2 regions of the Frankia sp. CgJB1 genome follow, and region 1 is predicted to be linked to the other one. Evidence: predicted binding sites of a transcription regulator. Region 1 holds the regulator's gene; the other holds the start of a gene.
The links. The regulator LexA, encoded in region 1, represses DNA repair genes until DNA is damaged. The targets are predictions, from matches to a motif close to CGAACNNNNGTTCG.

Region 1 (3,390 bases):
CGAGATCATCATCCCGCACCGGCCGGCCCTGGCAGGCCTTGCGGACACCGGCGATGACCTTGGCCCGGCTGAACGGCTCGGCCGCCCCGCTGCGCTTGCGAACCTGAAGGGACGCCTCCTCCATCGTAGTGAACCGGCGACCGCAGGACAGGCAGGACCGCCTGCGGCGGATCGCCGAACCCTCCTCGGCCTCCCGACTGTCGACGACGCGACTGTCCGGATGCCGGCAGAACGGGCACCGCACGCGCTACGCCTCCTTCGCCCGCGCCGGAGCCGACCGCCCCGGACCGGGGACGACGGGACACCGTTGAGGACCCGGCATCCACGCCGGACGGACCACCTTGTGGATGGACCGCCAGCTCCCCGTGGAAGACCTGTGGAACAACCTGTGGATGACTTACACCCCGGTAAGCACCAGATGTTGTGTCCACGGTAGCGCACGGCCCCAGAGATGGGGGCAGCACCCCCGTATGGTCCGTGTGGTCCGCACCGCAACGGCACCGCACGTGGACGAAAGACGACGGCGCGCGAGCCCCCGCGCCGAGACACTCGTGGACCCGGGAAGCCGGGGAAGTCGGGCGTCAGGGAAGGAGTAACGACTGGCCCGGGGTGATCAGCGGCGACCGCAGGTGGTTCAGCCGCATCAGCCGGTCCACCACGACCCGGGTGTCGGCGCTCTCGTCGAGCGCCACCGCCACCGCCCACAGCGTCTCCCCCGGCACGACCAGATGGCGCCGCGGCGCCTCCGCGGCATCCGGCCCGGCGATCGACACCCCAGGCATGATCATGATTGCTACCGCCACGACGACCGCCACGACAATCGATACCACCACCACCCGACCCCGCCGGGTCAGCCGGAGCGGCGGGGGTGCGGGCGGGCGACCCGGCGGGTATCCCGCCGGCCGGCGACCCGCCCGGTCCCTGGCCGTCGACAGGTCGACGACCCGCGCCCTGTGTGCGGATCCCATGGCATCCTCCCGTTCCGACGACACCGAACGCCGAAGATCGAACCTTCGTTCGATCGAACGCGTGGTCGATTGTCGCATCGGGAACCGGAAACCGCCAGGAACACGCTCGAACAGACGTTTGAGATTCTGCGACCCGCCGGTTACCGTCGAGTCGATCGGGTGTGAACCGGGCGGTTTCCCTCGGTCACGGACGGCGGCGAGTCGGTGGGTGACGGCTTCCGGAGCGGGACGGTCCGCCGTGCGGCCACCGGCCGGCCGGTGGCCGCACGGCGGAAGAAAAACGCGACGAGGAGAGCGGTAAGCGATGACTAGCCAAGGCAGGGGTACGCGCCGGGGCGGAACCCGCGGCAACGTGCGAGCCTTTCCCGAAGGCCCCGCGGACGCGGGCCTGACCCCCCGGCAGCGCAAGGTGCTAGAGGTCATCCGGGCCGCGGTGGAGCGGCGCGGATATCCGCCCAGCGTGCGGGAGATCGGTGAGGCGGTCGGCCTCACCAGCACCAGTAGTGTGGCTCACCAGCTCAAGGTGCTCGAGGAGAAGGGCTACCTGCGGCGGGACCCGAACCGCCCGAGAGCGATGGAGGTGCTGACCGTCGAGCACCCCCGGCGGCGCGCGGATGCGGACGCGGGTGCGACGACGGTGGCGGGCACGATTCCCATCGTCGGTGAGGCGGCGCCGGGCACCACCGAAGGAAGCAAGTCGGACGCCGCCTACGTGCCGGTGCTGGGCCGAATCGCCGCCGGTGGCCCGATCCTGGCCGAGCAGGCGGTCGAGGACGTCTTCCCGCTACCCAGGGAGATCGTCGGCGAGGGCACTCTGTTCCTGCTCCGAGTCGTCGGCGACTCGATGATCAATGCGGCGATCTGCGACGGTGACTGGGTGGTCGTCCGCCAGCAGCCGGTCGCGGACAACGGGGAGATCGTCGCCGCAATGATCGACGGGGAGGCGACGGTCAAGCGCCTGCGGGTTCGGGACGGCAAGATCTGGCTACATCCGGAGAACCCGGCCTTCGCCGACATCGCCGGTGAGGATGCGACCATCCTCGGCCGGATCGTGGCTGTGCTCCGCAGGGTTTGACGTGGATCGGCCGGCCGCCCATCGGGTGGCCGGCCGGGTTGCCTCGCGTTTGATCGCTCCTGGGCTCAGGCCCGGTAGGCGTGCAGCTCCGCCGCGAGTCCCGGGGAGACCCGGGCGGACAGCCGGGTACCGGTCTCGGTGTGCTCCAGCGTGAGCACCTCGCCGTTCGCGTGCACCCGGGAGACCAGGTCGCCCCGGCTGTAGGGCACGAGCACGCGCATCTCCACGTCGGGATGCGGCACCCGGGCACAGAGCGCGTCGACCAGCGCGGCCAGCCCCTCGCCCGTGCGTGCCGAGACGAACACGGCGTCTGGGGCGAGCTGGCGCAGCCCCGCGACGACCGTCGGCTCCACGGCGTCCACCTTGTTGACGACGATCAGCTCGGGAACACCGCCCGCGTCGATGTCGTTGAGAACCTCGCGCACGGCGGAGATCTGCGCGGCCGGATCCGGCGATGATCCGTCCACAACGTGCAGGATGAGATCGGCATCGGCGACCTCTTCCAGCGTCGAGCGGAACGCCTCGACAATCTGATGCGGCAGATGCCGGACGAATCCGACGGTGTCGGTCAGGGTGAAGGCCCGGCCGTCCGGCAGGGTCGCCCGCCGCACGGTCGGATCGAGGGTGGCGAACAGCGCGTCCTCGACTAGGACACCCGCGCCGGTCAGCCGGTTGAGCAGCGACGACTTACCGGCGTTGGTGTAACCGGCGATCGCCACGCTGGGGACCTCGCCCCGCCGCCGGGCGGAACGCTTGGTCTCCCGCACGGTCGTCATCGCGGCGAGCTCGCGGCGCAACCGCGCCATCCTGGCCCGCAGCCGCCGACGGTCGGTCTCGATCTTCGTCTCACCGGGACCACGGGTACCGATGGGCGCCCGGCCGCCGCCGCTGGCCGCAGCCCGCGACATCGACTCACCCCACCCACGCAGCCGGGGCAGCATGTACTGCAACTGCGCGAGCTCGACCTGGGCCTTGCCCTCTCGAGAGGTCGCGTGCTGGGCGAAGATGTCCAGGATGAGGGCCGTCCGGTCGATGACCTTTACCTTGACGACCTCCTCCAGCTGCCGCAGCTGACCCGGGGTGAGTTCGCCATCGCAGACCACCGTGTCCGCGCCGGTCGCCGCGACGACCTCGGCGAGCTCGCGCGCCTTGCCCGAACCGACGTAGGTCGCGGCATCCGGCCGATCGCGGCGCTGCACGAGCGCGTCGAGCACCACCGAACCGGCGGTCGTGGCGAGCGCCGCGAGCTCCGCCATGGAGCTCTCGGCCGACCGCAGGGAACCCGACGTCCATACGCCGATGAGGACGACACGCTCCAGCCGCAGCTGCCGGTACTCGACCTCGGTG
Region 2 (3,390 bases), on a different contig from region 1:
TCGCCACCTGCCGCGTGCCCAGTGGCCGGTGCCGGCGCCACTGCCGCCGGACAGCCCAGACGAGGGCCAGGGATGCGACGACGCCGGCCGCCGGCGCGACGTCGTGGCCGGCGTCCAGCACCAGCAGGTAGAGGGCCATCAGCCCGCTGAAGACGTAGCCGGTGACGAAGAACGCGAAGGGCCGCAGGTTCAGCCGGCTCACCACGTCCGTGTTCCGAAGCAGGATCGCCGGTACCAGCCAGATGAGAAAACCGAAGAAGAGCGCCGTGAGCGGCGCGAAAAACAGGTACCCGAAGAACGCTGTCATGATCAGAAGTCCGGCGGTCGTCGAGGGTCAGGCCGGGTCGGGACCGGCGGGGACGTCCGCGCTGTGCGCCACCGTCGGGGTGCCGTCGAAGTACGGGCCGAGGACGGCGCGCCAGCGGGCAAACCGCTCCGACTCCCGGAAGTTCGTCAGATGGGCGTCCAGGCTGTCCCACTCGACGAGCAGCACGAAACTCGACGGTGACTCGACCCCGCGGGTCATCCGCGCGGAACGACAGCCCGGCGTGCCGACGAGCTCCGCACGCACCCCGTGATACGCGGCGGCGAAATCGTCTTCGCTGCCCGGTTTGATGTCGAACCGGGCGACTTCGAGGACCGCTCCGGCGGGCTGCCCGCCGTCCCGCCCCTCACTCGCCATGGATGATCCTGAAACTCATACCGCCCAGTCTGGCACCATCGGGAGATCGCGGTCCGCCAACATGGACCATGACCACGCCAAACACACCCGGGCGCCCACCCGGCCCGCCGCCGGGCCGCTGGCGCTCTCCACCCGTGGGCCTCGTCCCGCCCCCGGGCCGAGAATTCAGTTCGCCATGTCGACGAACCGTGAGTAATGGCCCTGGAAGGCGACGGTGACGGTGCCGGTCGGCCCGTTGCGGTGCTTGGCGATGATGAGGTCCGCCTCGCCGGCGCGCGCCGACTCCTTCTCGACCGTGTCCTCCCGGTACAGCAGGATCACTGCGTCGGCGTCCTGCTCCAGGCTTCCGGACTCGCGCAGGTCGGAGACCTGGGGACGCTTGTCGGCCCGCTGCTCGGAGGCGCGGTTGAGCTGGGAGATGGCGACCACCGGAACGTCGAGCTCCTTGGCGAGCAGCTTCAGCGACCGCGAGATCTCGCTGACCTCCTGCTGACGGTTCTCCACCTTCTTGGGCGACGACATCAGCTGCAGGTAGTCGAGGATCACCAGGCGCAGCTCGTTGCGCTGCTTCAACCGCCGGGCCTTCGCCCGGACCTCCATCATCGTCAGGTGCGGGCTGTCGTCGATGAACAGCGGGGCCTCCGCGACCTCGCCCATCCGGCGGGCCAGGCGACCCCAGTCGTCATCGGTGAGCCGGCCCGTGCGGAGGTTCTGCAGGGACACCCGCGCCTCGGCGGACAACAGCCGCATGGTGATCTCCATGCGGCTCATCTCCAGCGAGAAGATGACCGACGCCATCCCGTTCTTGATCGACGCCGCCCGGGCGAAGTCCAGGCCGAGGGTCGACTTGCCCACGGCCGGCCTGGCCGCGACGATCCACAGCTGGCCGCCGTGCAGGCCGTTGGTCAGCTCGTCGAGGTCGACGAAACCGGTGGGCACCCCGGTCAGCGAACCGTCATGCCCCTGGATGGACTCGATCTCCTCCAGCGCCGGGTTGAGCAGCTCCCCCAGCGGCAGGTAGTCCTCGTTCGTCCGGCGCTCGGTCACCTCGTATACGGCCGCCTGGGCGCGGTCGACGACGTCGCTGACGTCCGGAGCCGCGCCGTAGGCGAGCTGCACGATGCGGGTGCCGGCCTCCGCGAGGCGGCGCAGGACCGCCTTCTCCGCGACGATACGGGCGTAGTACCCGGCGTTGGCCGCGGTGGGCACGCTCGAGATGAGGGTGTGCATGTAGGCCGGACCGCCCACCCGCTCGAGCAGATCGCGGCGGCCGAGCTCGGCGGCGACGCTGATGACGTCCGCAGGCTCCCCCCGGCCGTAGAGATCGCCGATGACCTCGTACACGAGGCCGTGCGCGGGACGGTAGAAGTCACCCGTCTGCAGGACCTCGACGACGTCGGCGATGGCGTCTTTCGACAGCAGCATGCCGCCGAGCACGCTCTGCTCGGCGGGCAGGTCGTGCGGAGGAGTCCGGTCGAACTCCGTACTCCCACCGGAACCACGCGAGATCTCGGTGACGCTCACGACGCACCCTCCCGGGACTCCCGTAGACCCGTATTCGAACGTATGTTCGTACGGATCGGAATCGCTGTCAACGGACCGCTCCGCCCCCGGTCAGCCGGGAGCTCCCAGCAGGGACCGGGCGGGCGGCCTCCGGTGAGCCTCTCGCCGGGCGCCGCCCGCGTCACCGAAGGAGACCTGGCCCGATCAGGCTAGAAGTACCTTCCTCAGTCTGGAGGGTCCGACTTTACGGACCGGCGGGCACCCCCAGCAAAAAGTTATCCACATGCCCTTGTGGAAAAGCTGTGGGCAACCGGCCGGAACCTGGGGAGGACATCGGGACGGAAACCGGAAACCTGTGGACACCCGAGACCACAGCCTCGACGAAACCCAGCTGGCAGGCGCCCGCATCGCGAGTGCCCTGTGGATAAGAAAAAGTTTCGGATCTGCTCGTCGCCCCTTGCCCCACGCACAACGAACTCCCCTGGCCGGCCGCCTGAGACGGTCGGCCAGGGGAGCCGGTACAGCGAGCGCGGCGGTACAGCGGGAGAAACAGCGGACGCCGCCGTCAGAACCGCCCGGCCTCGGGCCCATCCGGCCGCGATCAGGACCGCCCGGCCCTGGTCAGGCCTGCGTGACCTGGAGCTTCACGGTCGCGGTCACCTCGGGGTGCAGATGCACGGCGACGGTGTAGGCGCCCAGGGACTTGATCGGCGTGGTGAGCTCGACGCGGCGCCGGTCGAGCTCGGGGCCACCCGCGGCGGTCACCGCCTCCACCACGTCGGCCGCCGTTACGGAACCGAACAGGCGGCCTTCCTTGCCCGCCCGGCTGGTCAGCTCGACCTTGAGGCCACCGAGCTGACCGGCGATCTCCTGAGCGTGCCCGAGATCGCGGACCGCGCGGGCCGACCGGGCCCGCTTGATCTGCTCGACCTGACGCTCCGCGCCCTTGGTCGCGAGGATCGCGTACCGGCGGGGCACGAGGTAGTTGCGCCCGTACCCGTTCGCGACCTCCACGATGTCACCCGGGCTGCCGAGACCGGGGACCTCCTGGGTCAGGATGAGCTTCATCGCCACCCCCTACCGGGCCGAGGCGGTGTAGGGCAGCAGCGCCATCTCGCGGCTGTTCTTCACCGCCGTCGCCACGTCGCGCTGGTGCTGGCTGCAGTTACCGCTCACCCGACGGGCCCGGATCTTGCCCCGGTCGG

Region 2: the regulator LexA is predicted to act here: its motif matches at 2,242-2,255, upstream of dnaB (replicative DNA helicase).

The regions. Positions count from the first base shown of each region.
Region 1 is NZ_CDWTNB010000002.1:52,130-55,519, forward strand. It holds gene nrdR (transcriptional regulator NrdR) at 1-244, opposite strand, end outside; gene AC08OT_RS00640 (LysM peptidoglycan-binding domain-containing protein) at 582-968, opposite strand; gene lexA (transcriptional repressor LexA) at 1,273-2,043, shown strand; gene hflX (GTPase HflX) at 2,109-3,390, opposite strand, start outside.
Region 2 is NZ_CDWTNB010000207.1:369-3,758, forward strand. It holds partial or broken gene AC08OT_RS17995 (hypothetical protein) at 1-307, opposite strand, end outside; gene AC08OT_RS18000 (antibiotic biosynthesis monooxygenase family protein) at 335-682, opposite strand; gene dnaB (replicative DNA helicase) at 848-2,206, opposite strand; gene rplI (50S ribosomal protein L9) at 2,807-3,253, opposite strand; gene rpsR (30S ribosomal protein S18) at 3,263-3,390, opposite strand, start outside.